Regions from separate parts of the Nocardiopsis baichengensis YIM 90130 genome, predicted to be linked through region 3. Evidence: riboswitches for the same ligand, from Rfam matches in the RefSeq annotation. Region 3 holds a riboswitch; each other region holds the start of a gene.
What was found. Region 3 has a riboswitch for thiamine pyrophosphate ahead of thiO (glycine oxidase ThiO). Riboswitches for the same ligand answer to the same signal wherever they lie in the genome.
Positions count from the first base shown of each region.

Region 1: another riboswitch for thiamine pyrophosphate. It lies ahead of thiD (bifunctional hydroxymethylpyrimidine kinase/phosphomethylpyrimidine kinase); the one in region 3 lies ahead of thiO (glycine oxidase ThiO).
Region 2: another riboswitch for thiamine pyrophosphate. It lies ahead of C892_RS0126810 (ECF transporter S component); the one in region 3 lies ahead of thiO (glycine oxidase ThiO).

Region 1 covers NZ_ANAS01000012.1:249,386-254,847, reverse strand. Annotated here, with positions in the region: gene rocD (ornithine--oxo-acid transaminase) at 1-425, opposite strand, end outside; gene C892_RS29975 (serine/threonine-protein kinase) at 618-2,099, shown strand; gene C892_RS0112075 (DUF368 domain-containing protein) at 2,363-3,364, shown strand; TPP riboswitch at 3,417-3,525, shown strand; gene thiD (bifunctional hydroxymethylpyrimidine kinase/phosphomethylpyrimidine kinase) at 3,514-4,317, shown strand; gene C892_RS0112065 (alanine/glycine:cation symporter family protein) at 4,402-5,462, opposite strand, start outside.
Region 2 covers NZ_ANAS01000041.1:38,715-44,176, forward strand. Annotated here, with positions in the region: gene glgP (alpha-glucan family phosphorylase) at 1-1,621, shown strand, start outside; TPP riboswitch at 1,706-1,811, shown strand; gene C892_RS0126810 (ECF transporter S component) at 1,875-2,477, shown strand; gene C892_RS0126815 (ABC transporter ATP-binding protein) at 2,474-3,973, shown strand; gene C892_RS0126820 (energy-coupling factor transporter transmembrane component T) at 3,989-4,699, shown strand; gene C892_RS0126825 (enoyl-CoA hydratase-related protein) at 4,754-5,462, shown strand, end outside.
Region 3 covers NZ_ANAS01000015.1:128,106-133,567, forward strand. Annotated here, with positions in the region: gene pknB (Stk1 family PASTA domain-containing Ser/Thr kinase) at 1-881, opposite strand, end outside; gene C892_RS0114355 (thiazole synthase) at 893-1,714, opposite strand; gene thiS (sulfur carrier protein ThiS) at 1,716-1,916, opposite strand; gene thiO (glycine oxidase ThiO) at 1,921-3,171, opposite strand; TPP riboswitch at 3,170-3,280, opposite strand; gene C892_RS0114370 (Rv2175c family DNA-binding protein) at 3,383-3,745, shown strand; gene thiE (thiamine phosphate synthase) at 4,108-4,764, shown strand; gene C892_RS0114380 (MerR family transcriptional regulator) at 5,092-5,462, opposite strand, start outside.

The DNA of each region.
Region 1 (5,462 bases), on a different contig from region 3:
TCGTAGGCCCACCTGCGGGCGACCTTGACGGCGGTCTCGACCGCCTCGGCGCCGGTGTTCATGGGCAGCACGCGCTCCTTGCCCGCCAGGTCCCCCAGTGCGGCGACGAACGGCGCGAACTGGTCGTTGTAGAAGGCGCGGCTGGTGAGCGTCACCCGGTCCAGCTGGTGGTGGGCGGCGGCGAGCAGGTCGGGGTTGGCGTGGCCGAAGTTCATCGCCGAGTATCCGGCGAGCATGTCGAGGTGGCGCCGCCCCTCCACGTCGGTCACCCAGGCGCCCTCGCCGGAGGCGATGACGACCGGAAGGGGCGCGTAGTTGTGGGCCGAGCGGGCCTGGGCCAGGGCGATGTGGTCGGCGGTGGAGACAGGAGGACCGGAGGGGTCTCCTCCGGAGGGCCTGCTTCCCAGAACGCGGGTGTCGCTCATCCAGGTGTCCCTTTCCGATCAACGCTGATCGTGTCGCTCTTGGGATACCCCGCGGCCCGCGGACGATACGCGCGCCCCGGGGGACCCACAGAAGAAGAACAGAAGCAACGGAGGAGGCACAAGGGCCCATACGGATACGAAGGGGACGCTCGCCCTGTGCATCCCGGAATTCCGTCGCTAGGGTCGTCTTCCATGACCGCGCGCCTCCTCGCCGACCGGTACCGGCTGTCCGAGCGCATCGGCCGCGGCGGTATGGGAACGGTGTGGCGGGCCGAGGACGAGTTCCTCCGGCGCCCGGTGGCCGTCAAGGAGATCCGCCTGGACCCCGGCCTGGACCCGGTCAGGCGCGAGGAACTGGTCGGCCGCTCTCTGCGCGAGGCCCGCATCTGCGCCGGGCTCAGCGGCCACCCCTCCATCGTCACCATCCACGACGTCCTGCTCGATCAGGGACGGCCGTGGATCGTCATGGAGCTGATGGAGGGCCGGTCGCTCGACCGGACGGTGGAGGAGGACGGCCCCCTCTCCCCGGGCCGCACGGCCGGGATCGGCCGGGACCTGCTCTCCGCGCTGGAGACCGCGCACCGGGGCGGGGTACGCCACCGCGACGTCAAGCCCGGCAACGTCATGCTGCTGCCCGACGGCCGGGCCGTGCTCTCCGATTTCGGCATCGCCGTCTCCGATGAGGAGTCCCGGATCACGCTGAGCGGGCGGCTTCCCGGCTCCCCCGGCTACATCGCCCCGGAGCGCCTGCGCGGCGGCGACGACACCGAACTCGCCGACGTGTGGTCGCTCGGGGCCACCCTGTACTACGCGGTGGAGGGCCGACCGGCCTACGACGGCCGGGCCGCCCAGCGGCTCACCGCCGCCATGGAGGGCGACCCGGGCCCGCCGGTGAGGGCGGGGCCGCTGCGCCCGGCCCTCGACGGCATGCTGCGGCGCGACCCCGGCCGCAGGCTGGCAGGCAAGGCGCTCGCCGGGGAACTGGAACGTGCGGCCCGGGAGACGGCGGGGCAGGAGGCCGCCGGCACCCGCCTCGACGTCTCCGGGGAACTGCCGGCCCCGGACGTCCGGCCCCCCGGACGGAGCACGGACCTGTGGTGGTGGCCGCCCAAGCGGCGGCACTGGAAGCGCTGGATCGCCGCGGTGTTCACCCTGGTCCTCATACCGATGCTGGTGAACGTCGCCACCGACCTGCTGTTCGGCTCCGACCCGGACGACATCGACTACGGCGGCCTGACGGACCCGCCGCCGGGCTATACGGACACCGCCCACGACGGCTTCACCGTGATGGCCCCCGAGCATTGGATCGGTGACGAGACGCAGGAAACGCTCCTGCTGACGGCGCCCGGCGAGAACACCGGCCTCGGGATGCGGTCGATCGGCGGCCTCGTCGCCCCGACCCCCGAGGAGACCCTCGAAGAGATCGAAGGGGACATGCTGGACGGAGACTTCACCCGGGCCGTCGAGATCACCGAGGTCGACCACCCCGACGGCGAGGCCGCACGCGGCGTCTACGAGGGCGACGGCTCCGGAACGCAGATGACCGCCTCGCTGGTCCTCGTCGACACCGGCGACGGCGTCGGGATCCTCATGTTCGCCGGACCGGCCGCCGAGTGGCCGGCCGTCGAGGAACAGCACCGCACCGCGCTCGAATCGTTCCGGGCGGTCGATTGATCACACCGCCGTCGGCCGGAATCCCGTTCCGCGGGGGTGAACCGGCCCTCCACCGGGCGCGGGAATCCCTACACTAGGGCGTGTTTCCCGCGCCCCGCGCGAACCCGCGGAGTCCTTGCGGCCTCTGAACGGGTGACGGCCGGCCTTCGCCGGGGACCGTCCGGGAAGACGAGACGCCCGGGGCGCGGCGTCCCGACGCCCGCCCCTCCGCAGGCCGCCGCCGTGCGCCCCGCCTCCCCAGACCCATCGACGAAACGCGAGACATGGCCAAACCAATCGGCACCCACGCCCTCAACCTGGTCCGCGGCGCCCTGATCGGCACCGCCGAGGTGGTGCCCGGGATCAGCGGCGGCACCGTCGCCCTGATCACCGGTATCTACGAGACCATCATCACCTCGGCCGGCCACGTGGTCAGCGGCATCCGCCTCACCGTCTCCGACCTGCCCCGCGGACGCGGCACGGCGCGCGCCGCAGCCGAGTTCCGCCAGGCCGACTGGGCCGCGGTGTTCGCGGTGCTGATCGGTATGGCGGCGGCGGCCCTGACCGCGGCCAAGCTGCTGGCCCCGCTGGTGGAGTCCGAGCAGCAGTTCGCCTACGCCGTGTTCTTCGGCCTGGTGCTGGCCTCGGTCTATGTGCCCTACTCCAGCACCCCCGAGCGCTGGCGCATCGGCGACTACCTGCTGGCGCTCGGCGTTGCGGCGGTCGCCTTCGTGCTGATCGGGCTCCCGCCCTCGCAGATCGAGCCCAACCCGCTGATCGTGGTGTGCGCGGCCGCGGTCGCGGTCTCCGCCCTGGTGCTGCCGGGCATGTCGGGTTCGCTGATCCTGCTGACGCTCGGCCTGTACACCCCCACCATGAACGCCCTCAACGACCGCGACCTCGGCTACATCGGCACCTTCTTCCTGGGCGCCCTGATCGGCGGGGCGCTGTTCGTCAAGCTCCTGCAGTGGCTGCTGGACCGCCACCACCACCTGGCCATGGTGGTCATGACCGGCCTGCTCGCCGGCTCCCTGCGCGCGCTGTGGCCCTGGCAGCACGAGGACCGCACCTTCTACGCCCCCACGGAGGTGCCGTTCACCGTCCTGCTGATGGCCATCGGCTTCGCCGTCGTGGTGGCCGTGCTGCTGCTGGAGCGCGCGACCCGCTCCCGGCGCGGGGACGGCGACGGGCACGCGGACTCGCGCGGCGAGGGCCGCGGAGGAGGCGGCGCCCCGCGCGGCGGCAGGCACGCCCGACCCGCCTCCGGAGCCGCACCGCGCATGTGACACGCTGATCGCACGCCCTGCCGGGCCGCCGTCGACGGCCCGGCCGCAACCGAATACCGGCGCGGGGTGCCGCGCGGAGCCCTCCTCCGCCCGCGGCTGAGATCAGACCCGTCGAACCTGCACTAGCTCGCACTAGCGAAGGGACGCCCATGAGCTCCTTCAACATCCTGTCCATCGCCGGGACCGACCCCAGCGGCGGCGCGGGGATCCAGGCCGACCTCAAGGCCTTCTCCGCGCTCGGGGGGTACGGCATGAGCGTGGTGACCGCCCTGGTCGCGCAGACCACCACCGGGGTGGCGGCGGTGCACCGGGTGCCCCCGGAGTTCATCACCCGCCAGCTCGACGTGCTGCTGCAGGACGTGCGGGCCGACGCCGTCAAGATCGGCATGCTGGGCGACACCGACGTGATCGCCGCCGTGGTCGGGGCGCTGGACGCCTACCGGCCCCCGCACGTGGTCCTGGACCCGGTCATGGTCGCCAAGAGCGGCGACCGGCTGCTGGCGGCCGACGCGATCGAGGCCGTGCGCACCGAACTGCTGCCGCGCGCCGACCTGATCACCCCGAACCTGCCCGAGGCCGCCGAGCTGCTGGGCGAGCCGGAGGCGGCCGACACCGCCGCCATGGAGGCCCAGGCCCGCCGCCTGCTGGAGCTGGGCGCCCGCCGGGTGCTGATCAAGGGCGGCCACCTGGACACCGCCCAGAGCACCGACCTGCTGGTGGAGCCGGGGGCCCAGGCATGGGCGTTCTCGGCGCCGCGGGTGCCGACCGGCAACACCCACGGCACCGGCTGCACCCTGTCGTCGGCCATCGCCGCCCTGCTCCCGCAGCGGGACGGCTGCGCGGCGGCGGTGCGGGAGGCCAAGGACTACCTGACCGGGGCGCTGCGGCGCGCCGACGAGCTGGACGTGGGCGCGGGCAAGGGGCCGGTCCACCACTTCCACGCCTGGTGGTGACCGGGCCCGCCCTCCGACGGAAGAAGGGCCCGTCCGCCTGCGCGGACGGGCCCTTCTTCCGTTCCCCGGTACCGCTCGGGGGCGCTAGCGGTTCTCCGGGACCCGGATGTCCGGGTTCTTCCACTCGGGGTTGGAGAAGTAGCGGCGGGTCTCGGCGACCACCACCGGCGAGAGCAGCAGCAGCCCGACCAGGTTGGGCAGCGCCATCAGGCCGTTGGCGATGTCGCTGAACAGCCAGACCACGTCCAGCTGGGCGGTGGCGCCGACGAAGACCACCAGGACGAAGACCACCCGGTAGAAGGGCACCACGCGGTGGCCAGCCAGGTAGTCGACGCAGCGGTCGCCGTAGTAGGACCAGCCCAGGATGGTGGTGAAGGCGAAGACCACCACCGCGATCGCGAGCATGTACCCGGCCATCGGCGCCAGGGCCGGCGAGAGCGTGCCCAGCCCCTCCTGCAGCGCCGCCGAGGTGAGCTGCGCGCCGTCGTCGTCGCCGTGCTCCCAGACGCCGGTGACGATGATGACCAGGCAGGTCATGGTGACCACGATGATGGTGTCGATGAAGGTCTGGGTCATCGAGACCATCGCCTGGCGCACGGGCTGGTCGGTCTTGGCCGCGGCCGCCGCGATGGCGCCGGTGCCCAGACCGGACTCGTTGGAGAAGATGCCGCGGGCCACGCCCATCTGCAGCGCGATCAGCACGGTGGAGCCGACGAAGCCGCCGGTGGCCGCGGTTCCGGTGAAGGCGTCGGTGACGATCAGCGCCAGCGCGGCGGGCAGGTCGCCCACGTGGACGATGAGCACCACCAGGGTGACGGCGATGTAGAGCAGGATCATCACCGGGACCACCGCCGAGGCGACCCGGCCGATGCTCTTGATGCCGCCGATGACGACGACGCCGATGAGCACCGTCATCACCGCACCGGTGATCCACGGGGCCACGTTCCAGTTCTCCGAGACCTGCTGGGCCACGGTGTTGGCCTGGGTGCCGTTGCCGATGCCGAAGGCCGCGATCGCGCCGAAGAGCGCGAACAGGAAGCCCAGCGTGGTGCCCAGGCCGCCGGACAGGCCGTTCTTCAGGTAGAACATCGGCCCGCCGCTCTGCTTGCCGACGGCGTCGCGCTGGCGGTACTTCACGCCCAGCA
Region 2 (5,462 bases), on a different contig from region 3:
CTTCCCGCGCGAGCTGGTCCGCCGCCACCTGGCCGGGCCCTCCCCGGCCGTGCCCGGGCTGCCGGCCGACCGGGTGCTGGAGCTGGGCGCCGAGGACCACGCCCACGGCGACCCGGGCGTGTTCAACATGGCGGTGATGGGCCTGCGGCTGGCCCAGCGCGCCAACGGGGTGAGCCGGCTGCACGGCGCGGTGAGCCGGTCGATGTTCCAGGGCCTGTGGCCCGGCTTCGACGCCGAGGAGGTGCCCATCGGGTCGGTCACCAACGGCGTGCACGCCCGTACCTGGGTCGCCGAGGAGGCCCAGGAGCTGGCCGCGCGCATGGTGCCCGACTCCGGGGAGTTCACCGGGCCGGAGGGCTGGCGCAAGGTGTCCGGTGCCGACGAGGCCGAGCTGTGGCGGATGCGCCGCACCCTGCGCGCCCGACTGGTGGCCGAGGCGCGCGAGCGGCTGCGCGCCTCCTGGCGGGCGCGCGGGGCCAGCGCGGCCGAGCTCGGCTGGGTGGACGACGTGCTCGACCCCGACGTGCTCACCATCGGCTTCGCCCGCCGGGTGCCCTCCTACAAGCGGCTCACCCTGATGCTGCGCGACGCCGAGCGGCTGCGCCGGCTGCTGCTGCACCCGGACCGGCCGGTGCAGATCGTGGTCGCCGGCAAGGCGCACCCGGCCGACGAGGGCGGCAAGCGCCTGATCCAGGACATCGTGCGCTTCGCCGACGACCCGCGGGTGCGCCACCGCCTGGTGTTCCTGCCCGACTACGACATGGCGCTGGCCACCGCCCTGGTGCAGGGGTGCGACGTGTGGCTGAACAACCCGCTGCGCCCGCTGGAGGCCAGCGGCACCTCGGGGATGAAGTCGGCGCTGAACGGCGGGCTCAACCTGTCGGTGCGCGACGGCTGGTGGGAGGAGTGGTTCGACGGCTCCAACGGGTGGGCCATCCCCACCGCCGACGGCGTGGAGGACCCCGACCGCCGCGACGACCTGGAGGCCGGCGCCCTGTACGACCTGGTGGAGCACCAGGTGGCGCCGCTGTTCTACGACCACGACGCCGGCGGCCTGCCCAAGCGCTGGCTGGAGATGGTCAAGCACACCCTGGTCTCGCTGGGGCCCAAGGTGCTGGCCACCCGGATGGTGCGCGAGTACACCGAGCGCCTCTACCAGGGCGCGGCCGACTCCTCGCGGCTCCTGCTGGCCGAGGACGCGCAGGGCGCGCGGGAGCTGGCGGCCTGGAAGCGGCGGGTGCGCGCCGGCTGGCCGGCGGTGCGCATCCAGCACGTCGACCTTGCCGGGGCGGCCGGGGCGCCGCAGGTGGGCGGGCGGCTGGAGGTGCGCGCCACGGTCGAGCTGGGCGCCCTGGCCCCGGAGGACGTGCGGGTGGAGGCGCTGATCGGGCGGGTCGGCGACGGCGACCGGCTGGAGGAGCCCGAGGCGGTGGCGCTGGAGCCGGACGGCGGCGAAGGGCCGCGCTACACCGGGACGGTCCCGCTCTCGCGCGCCGGGGCCTGCGGGTACACCGTGCGGGTGCTGCCCCGCCACCCGCTGCTGACCTGCCCGGCGGAGATGGGGCTGATCGCGCTGCCCGCCCCGCCGCAGGCGATGGAGGACGGCATCGTGCTGCGGTGAGGAGGCGGTAGAGACGGCGGAGAGGCGGCGGAGAGGCGTTATCAGGGCGGTATGTCCCATTGTTGACCGTTCGGCCATAATGGGAGGGAACGACAGGGGAGCGCTCCGGCGCTGAGAGTGCGGTCCGACCGCAGACCCTTAGACACCTGATCCGGGTCATGCCGGCGAAGGAAGTCGTAGGACCCGCCCGTGCGCCGGGCGCTCTTGGCTCACGCCCCCTCGTGTCGCGCAACCGATACGAAGGGACATCCGCATGAAGTCCGTCAAGGCCGTCCTGGCCGCCCTGCGGGACCGCCTGCCCCGCTGGCGCACCGTCGACATCGTCGTGGCCGCCGTCCTGGGCGTCGCCGTGGGCGTGGTGTTCTGGTTCTGGGGCATGCTCTGGTCGGTGACCGAGCCGGTGTTCCTGGTCTTCCCGCCCGCCCAGGCCGTGCTCTACGGCGTCTGGCTGGTCCCCGGCGTGCTGGGCATGCTGGTCGTCCGCAAGGCCGGCGCCGGGGTGCTCACCTCGGTGGCCGCGGCCGCCGTCTCGGCGCTGCTGGGCACCTCCTGGGGCCTGATGGTGCTGGTCGCCGGGCTGGCCCAGGGGCTGCTGCCCGAGCTGGTCTTCGCCGGGGCCCGCTACCGCCGCTGGGGCATGGGGATCTCGGTGCTGGCCGGCGCCGCCGCCGGGCTGGCCCCGGTGGCCATGGACCTGACCCTGTACTACCCGACCTGGCCGCCGCACTTCATGGCCGCCTACGGCGTGCTCGTGGTGGCCAGCGCCGCGCTGATCGGCGGCGTCGGCAGCCGCGCGCTGACCAGCGCCCTGGCCCGGGCCGGAGCGCTCTCGCCCTTCCCCTCGGCGCGCGGATGAGCCCGTCCGGTCCCCGGGGCGCGCGGGTGCGCGCCGCGGGGTGGGGCTGGCGCCACGCCGGGCGCGAGGCCTGGGCGCTGCGCGGGGTGGACCTGGAGATCGCGCCCGGCGAGCGGGTCCTGCTGCTCGGCCCCTCCGGGGCGGGCAAGTCCACGCTCCTGCAGGCCCTGGCCGGGCTGGCCGGCCCGGAGGCCGCCGTCACCGGGCAGAGCGAGGGCGAGCTGCTGGTGGACGGCGCCCCGCCCGGGCGCGGGCGCGGCGCCGCGGCCCTGGTGGGCCAGGACCCGCAGGCCCAGCTGGTGATGGCGCGCACCGGGGACGACGTCGCCTTCGGCCCCGAGAACCTGGGCCTGGCGCGCGAGGAGGTCGCCCCGCGGGTGCGCGAGGCGCTGGCGGCCGTGGGCTTCCCCTACGGGCCGGAGCGCCCCACCGCCGCCCTGTCCGGCGGCGAGCAGCAGCGCCTGGCGCTGGCCGGGGCGCTGGCCATGCGGCCCCGGCTGCTGCTCCTGGACGAGCCCACGGCCAACCTCGACCCGGACGGGGCGGCGCTGGTGCGCGGGGTCGTCGCCGACCTGGCGGCCTCCAGCGGCGCCACCATGGTGCTGGTGGAGCACCGGGTGGCCGACGCGGTCGGCCTGGTGGACCGGGTGGTGGTGCTCGAACCCGGCGGGGGCGTGGCCGCCGACGGCCCGCCGGACCGGGTGTTCGCCGAGCACGGCGCCGATCTGGCCGCACGCGGGGTGTGGGTGCCCGGGCGCGAGCCCCGGGCCCCGCGCGGCGGGGGCAGCCCCGGCGAGGTGCTGGTCGAGGCCTGCGGGCTGCGCGCGCTGGAGCCGCGCGCCCCGGGCGGGCCGGCGCGCGGGCGGCGGGCCGTGCTCGACGGGGTGGACGCCGCGGTGCGCTCCGCCGCCGTGACCGCGCTGACCGGGGCCAACGGCGCCGGGAAGTCGACCCTGCTGGCGCTGCTGGGCGGGCTGGCCCGCCCGGACGGCGGGCGGGTGCGCCCGGCCGGGGCGCTGGCCGCGGCCGACGGCCGGGACCTGGGGCGCTGGCCGGCCCGGCGGCTCGCCCGGCACGTGGGCACCGTCTTCCAGCAGGCCGAGGACCAGTTCGTCACCGGCACCGTCCGCGACGAGCTGGAGTTCGCCCCGCTGCGGGCCGGCGCACCGCCCCGGCGCGCCGCCGCGCGGGCCGAGGAGCTCATGGGGCGGCTGCGCCTGGACGGCCTGGAGGGGGCCCACCCCTTCACGCTCTCCGGCGGGGAGAAGCGGCGGCTGTCGGTGGCCACCGCGCTCAGCTCCGACCCCGAGCACGCCCCCGACGTGCTGCTGCTGGACGAGCCCACCTTCGGCCAGGACGCGGTGACCTGGGCCGAGGTGGTGGAACTGCTGGACGGGCTGCGGGCCCGGGGGCGGGCGGTGGTCGCCGCCACCCACGACGAGCGGCTGCTGGACGGGTTCACCGACACGCGCCTGCGGCTGGGGAGCGATGGCTGAGGCGGCGGTGGAACGGTGCTGAGACGACGCAACCCCGCGGCCAAGCTGCTGGCCGCCCTCCTGGTGGCCGCCGCGCTGGTGCCGGTGCTCGACCCGGTCACCGCCGGGGCCGTGCTGGCCGCCGTGGTGCTCGTGCTGCCCTTCGCCGGGCTGCGGGCGCGCCCGGTCCTGCTGCTCTTCCCGCCGCTGCTGCTGGCCGCGGCCTCGGTGGCGGTGGTCAACCTGCTCTACGGCGACGCCGGCGCGGCGGCCGCGCTGGGCCTGGGCCTGCGGCTGGCGGCCATCGCCCTGCCGTGCGTGCTGGCCGTGCTCACCAGCGACCCCACCGAGACCGCCGACGCGCTGGTGCAGCGGCTGCGGGTGCCCGAGCGGCCCGCCCTGGGGGTGCTGGCCGCGCTGCGCCTGGTGCCGCTGCTGGCCGAGCAGTGGCGCACGCTCACCCTGGCCCGGCGGGCGCGCGGCCTGGAGGCGGGGGCGAACCCCGCCGCCGCGGTGCGGCTGTTCGCGGGCAAGGTGTTCGCCCTGCTGGTGCGGGCGGTGCGGACGGGGACGCGGCTGGCCGCGGCGATGGACGCGCGCGCCTTCGGCACCGGGCCGCGCACGCACGCCCGGCGCAGCGTGTGGACCGCCGCCGACACCGCCCTGGTGGCCGGGACCGCCGCCGTTCTGGCCGGTGCGCACGGGCTGTCGCTGTGGCTGGGGACCTGGCGCCTGCTGTTCGCGTGAGGGCGTGGTAGACAGCCAGGGACAGTGGCCCCCGGAGCGAGGAAGGCGGCAGGAGTGGGCGAGAGCGTGCGGGAGTTCGTGCGGGTGGAGAAGGACCCGACCCACCCGGCGGTGGCGGTGGTCCGGCTGGACCGGCCCAAGATGAACGCGCTGAACGCGCAGGTGCAGCGGGAGATCGGGCAGGCGGCCGCCGAGGTGGCCGCGGACGCCTCGGTGGCCGCGGTGGTGCTCTACGGCGGCGAGCGGGTGTTCGCCGCGGGGGCCGACGTCAAGGAGATGGCGGACATGTCGTTCGCCGACATGAGCGCGCACTCGCGCACCCTGCAGGACTGCTTCACCGCGGTGGCCCGGATCCCCAAGCCTGTGGTGGCCGCGGTGACCGGGTACGCCCTGGGCGGCGGGTGCGAGCTGGCGCTGTGCGCCGACTTCCGGATCGCGGCCGAGGACGCCAGGCTGGGCCAGCCCGAGATCCAGCTGGGCATCATCCCCGGCGCCGGCGGCACCCAGCGGCTGCCGCGGCTGGTGGGGCCGTCCCGCGCCAAGGACCTGATCTTCACCGGGCGGCACGTGGACGCCGCCGAGGCCGAGCGGATCGGGCTGGTGGACCGGGTCGTGCCGGCCGGCGAGGTCTACACGGCGGCGGTCGAGGCGGCGGCCCGCTACACCGGCGGCCCGGCGGTGGCGCTGCGCGCCGCCAAGGAGGCGGTCGACCGGGGCCTGGAGACCGACCTGGACACCGGGCTGGAGATCGAGCGGGTCCAGT
Region 3 (5,462 bases):
CCGGGCGCGAACGAGGCGTGCGGACCGCTCTCGGTGCCGCCGGTGGCCTGCACCAGCATCGCGTGGAACTGCGCGGCGTCCACGGGGCGGTAGCGCGGGTCGCGCTCGGTGGCGCGCGCCACCAGGTCGTCGATGGGCGCGGGCACCCCGGCCACCACGCGGGAGGGCCGGGGCACGTCCTCGTTGACGTGCTTGTAGGCGACCGCGATGGGGGTGTCCCCGGTGTGCGGCTGCTCTCCGGTGAGCAGCTCGTAGAACAGGACGCCGGCCGCGTAGACGTCGGTGCGCGCGTCGGAGGCGCCGCGCTCGATCTGCTCGGGCGCCAGGTAGGCCGCGGTGCCCATGAGCGTGCCGGTCTTGGTCATGCCCTGCCCGGCCGACTCCACGGCCCGGGCCAGCCCGAAGTCGGCGACCTTGACCCGGCCGTCCTCGGTGAGCAGCACGTTCTCCGGCTTCACGTCCCGGTGCACCATGCCCGCCTGGTGGGCGGCGCCCAGCGCCGAGAGCACCGGGGCCATCACCCGGGCCGCCTCGGCCGGGCCGAACCGGCCCATCGCGGTCAGCATGTCGCGCAGCGTCCGCCCCGGCACGTACTCCATCGCCAGGAAGACCGTGCCCTGGTCCTCGCCCTGGTCGAAGACCTGCACCACCCCGGGGTGGGAGAGCTTGGCCACCGAGTGCGCCTCGTTGATGAAGCGCCGCACGAAGTCGGGGTCCTGAGCCAGCGAGGGGTGCATGACCTTGAGCGCCAGGCGCCGGTCGAGTCGCAGGTCGTGGGCGAGGTAGACGGTGGCCATACCGCCGCCCGCGACGCGCGACTCGACGACGTAGCGACGGTCGAGCGTCGCACCGATGAGCGGGTCGGCAGTCGTTCTGTCCACGAGAGGGGAGTCTACGGGTGATCGGCCGGAGGGGACGAAGCGTGCGCGTGGCGGCGCACCGGGATGCGCCCGGCGAGGCGGGCCGAACGGCCCGCGGCCACGGCGTCGCGCATCGCCCGGGCCATCAGCACCGGGTCCTGGGCCCGGGTGACCGCGCTGGCCAGCAGCACCGCGTCGCAGCCCAGCTCCATGGCCTGGGCGGCCTCGCTGGCGGTGCCGATGCCGGCGTCCACGATCACCGGCACCCCGGCCTGCTCCACGATCATCTCCAGGCTGTGCGGGTTGCGGATGCCCAGCCCGGAGCCGATCGGCGCGGCCAGCGGCATCACCGCGGCGCAGCCCACCTGCTCCAGACGGCGGGCCAGCACCGGGTCGTCGTTGGTGTAGGGCAGGACCGTGAACCCCTCGTCGACCAGGCGCTCGGCGGCGTCGAGCAGCTCCACGGGGTCGGGCAGCAGGGTGCGCTCGTCGGCCACCACCTCCAGCTTGACCCAGTCGGTCCCCAGCGCCTCGCGCCCCAGGCGGGCGGTGCGCACGGCGTCGGCGGCGGTGAAGCAGCCGGCGGTGTTGGGCAGCGGGGCGATGCCGTTGCGCTCCAGCACGTCCCAGACCGAGCCGTCGGAGCCGGGGGTGACCCTGCGCATGGCGACGGTGGTCAGCTCGGTGCCGGAGGCCTGCAGGGCCTCCTCCAGCACCCGCATGGAGGGTGCGCCGCCGGTGCCGGTGATCAGCCGCGACGCGAACGAGCGCCCGGCGATGACCAGCGGGTCGGCGGCGGTGGCGGCGGCGCGGGCGCCGTCGCGGGCGCCGTCGTGGGCGGTGGCGGTCGTCATCTCAACCTCCCTGGACCGCGGTGAGCACGTCCACGCGGTCGTTCTCGGCGACGGTGGCGGTGTCCCAGCCGGCCCGCGGGACCACCTCGTCGTTGAGCGCGGCGGCCACGCCGTTCGCGGCGCCGGTCAGGCCGCGCACCAGGTCGCCGACGGTGGTCCCGGGGTCGACGGCGCGCCGCTCCCCGTTGACGGTCACCTCCATGGCTTCAGGGCTCCTCACGTTCGTCCCGGGTGTTCGTTCCTGGGGTCCTGGGCCCCTCGCCGGGCCCGAAGCGGGCGGCCGCGAAGGGGCGTGCCTCGGCCGGAAGGTCCTCGCCCAGCAGGGCGGCGGCCATGGCGTCGGCGGTGGCGGGGGTGAGCAGCACCCCGTGCCGGTGGTGGCCGGTGGCCAGGTGCAGGCCCTCGGGCGCGCCCGCGCCGAGCGGGCCCAGCAGCGGCCCGTTGTCGGGAGACCCGGGGCGCAGGCCCACGCAGGCCTCGGCGATCTCCAGCTCGCTGACGCCGGGCACCAGCTCGTGGGCGTCGCGCAGCAGCCCATAGACGCCGCCCGCGGTGAGCCGGGTGTCCCGGCCCATCTCCTCCTGGGTGGCGCCGAGCACGACCTCCCCGTCCGGGCGCGGAACCAGGTAGACCGGGGCGCCCTTGACCAGGCCGCGCACGGTGCGGGAGACGACCGGCTCCTGCCCGGCCGGGGTGCGCAGCCGCAGCAGCTGCCCCTTGACCGGGCGCAGCGGCGGCAGCAGCCCCTCGGGCAGCCCGCCGATGTCGGGGGTCCAGGCCCCGGCGGCCAGCACCACCCGGCCGGCCTCGATCACCCGTCCCGAGGCGGTGCGCAGGCCGTGCACCGCGCCGCCCGCGCACACCACCTCGGCGGCGCGGTCGGCCACGAGGACGGTGCCGCGGGCGGAGGCGGCGCGGCGCAGGGCCGCGGTGAGCCGCCGCGGGTCCACCGAGTGGTCGTCGGGCGCGTGCACGCCGCCGCGCACGTGCGGGGCGAGCATCGGCTCCAGGCGGCGGCATTCGCGGGAGGTGATGCGTTCGGCCTTCAGGCCCAGCCGGGACTGCAGCTCGCCCAGCTCGGTCAGGCGGGCGAGGTCGTCGGTGTCGAAGGCGATCTGCAGGGTGCCGCGGGGGCTGTAGCCGGCCGCGGTCCCCGCGTCGGCCTCCACCTCCGCGATGAAGGAGGGGTAGCGGTCCCGGGAGGCGGCGCCCAGCCGCATCAGCGCCTCTTCGCCGAAGACCGCCTCGGTGGCGGGGGTGAGCATGCCGGCGGCCACACCGGAGGCGGCCGCGGGGTCGGCGGCGGGGGCGACGACGGCGGTGCGCAGGCCGCGGCGGGCGGCGCGCCAGGCGGTGGCCAGGCCGATCAGGCCGCCGCCGGCGATGACCGCGTCGAACGTGCCGACCGCTTCGGGCGTATCGGGCGCCTCGGGCGCCTCGGGCGACGATTCGGACATGGCGGTTCTCACCACTCCCTTCGCCGGTATGACCCGGATCAGGTTCGTGCGGTCGGGGGCGGCAGCCCCCCTCTCAGCCGGGTCCCACCCGGCTCCCGCGGGGACGGTGCCGCCGGGAACGCGTCCCGGCGGCGACACATCCCATCCTAGTCGGCGCGCCCCGGCGGCACGAGGCGCCCTGAACGTCCGAGGGCTGTGGCACATTGGGTTCGTGACTCAGAACGACAACGGTGCCGACTCCCTGGTCGGCGACTGGATGACCCTGAACGAGGCGGGCACGGCGCTGGGCATCGGGCCCAACCGCGTCAAGCAGTACATGCGCGAACGGCGGCTGCTGGGCGTCAGGCGCAGGGGAGAGGTGATGGTCCCGGCCGCGCTCATCTCGGGCGGGGACGTGCTCAAGGGGCTGCCGGGGACCCTGACGCTGCTGGCGGACAGCGGGTTCTCCGAGGAGGAGGCCCTGGAGTGGCTCTTCACCCCGGACGACACCCTGCCCGGCTCGCCGGTCCAGGCCCTGGCGGAGAACCGGGGGACGGAGGTGCGGCGCAGGGCGCAGGCGCTCGGCTCCTTCTGAGCCGTCCGAGGCCGGGGAAGGCGCTCCCGCCGCGAGCCCGGCCCTCGTGCGCGTGCCGCCGCTTCACGTGCGGAGCGATGCCGTGGCCGCGGTGTTCACGGCGGACGGCCGACGGCGATGGCCCACCGGAGGATTCCTCCCGCAGCCGATGGACGGCTGCGACGGCGGCCGCGCCAGAGGCGAACGGGGCCGCCGTACGGAAGCGACGGTACCGACGGCAGCGGCGGAAGAGGCCGGGGGAGAGGCCGTCCCCGGCCGTGCGACCGGTCACCGTGTGCTCGCCGCCGCCTCCCGCACCGGCAGAGGCCGTGGCCGGTGACGGCCCCCGGCCTCGTCGGGGGACGCACCGCTACTCTGGCCGGATGAGCGACAGCTTGCGCGAACGACTGGGCGGCGCCCGCCTGTACCTGTGCACCGACGCCCGCCGGGACAAGGGCGACCTGGCCGCGTTCCTCGACGCGGCCCTGGCCGGCGGGGTGGACATCGTCCAGCTCCGCGACAAGGGGCTGGAGGCGCGCCAGGAGCTGGAGGCCCTGGAGGTCATGCGCGAGGCGTGCGACCGCCACGGGGCGCTGATGGCCGTCAACGACCGTGCCGACATCGCGCGCGCGGCCGGAGCCGACGTGCTCCACCTGGGGCAGAACGACCTGCCCGTGCCCTACGCGCGACAGATCATCGGGGACGGCCCCCTGATCGGCCGGTCGAACAACAACGCCGATGTCGCCGCGGCGTCGGCCAAGGAGCCCGGAACGGACTACTTCTGCGTCGGACCGACCTGGGCCACCCCCACCAAGCCGGGGCGCCCGGCCGCCGGGCTGGACCTGGTGCGCCGCGCCGCCGAGCTGGCCGAGGGGCGCCCGTGGTTCGCCATCGGCGGCATCGACGCGCAGAACCTCGGCGAGGTGCTGGAGGCCGGGGCGCGCCGGGTGGTCGTGGTGCGCGCGATCACCGAGGCCGATGACCCCCGCGCCGCCGCGGCCCACCTGAAGCGCCGCCTCGCCGAGGCCCCTTTGGCCTGACACCGCCGCGATCCGGAATCCGCCGGACCGCCGGTGGGACCCGGCGGCGGCGACGAGGAAGGCCGGCGGCTGCTCTGGAGGTGCCGTCGAGTCGTGGCCGTGCGTGCGGTCACCGGAGCGGGCGACGGCGGAATGGCGGGTGTCCCCGCTCGCAGCCGCTTGCCGGGCGGCCGGTCGTCACCGGTCCGGGGGCGAGAACCGCATTCCTGGGGCCGCTGCCGCCCTCCCGACAGGTGTTCGGCGCCCCTGCGGGGCGGGGCGGTGGCGGGCGTACCCGGGCGGCCCCCTGGCCTCGATGCGCTCGGTGCTTTCGGGCCATGGGGGCCCTCAGGGCACATCAGGGGGCCGCTCTTCGATGACTCCGGCCAGGGCCGTGGCGACCAGGGCGACGGCGGGGTCGTCGTCGCGGGTCAGGTGGTGCAGGACCTCCTGTGCGGGGGCTCCCTCGAGTTCGACCAGTGCCTGGGTGAGGCGGATCCGCGTCGCGGAGTCCGCGGCGGGCGCGGCGAGGGCGTCGGCCAGGGCGGCCGTGATCCGTTCCGCGCACCCGGGCTCCCGGGACAGCGCCCCCAGGACCTCCGCCGCCTCCACGTCGTTGGACCCCTCGACCACCATGCCGACGAGCTCGGGCACGGCCGCCGTCACGCCCTGCCTGCCCAGGGCCAGGGCGGCGTGTCTGCGGACCGTCGCGTCCGCGT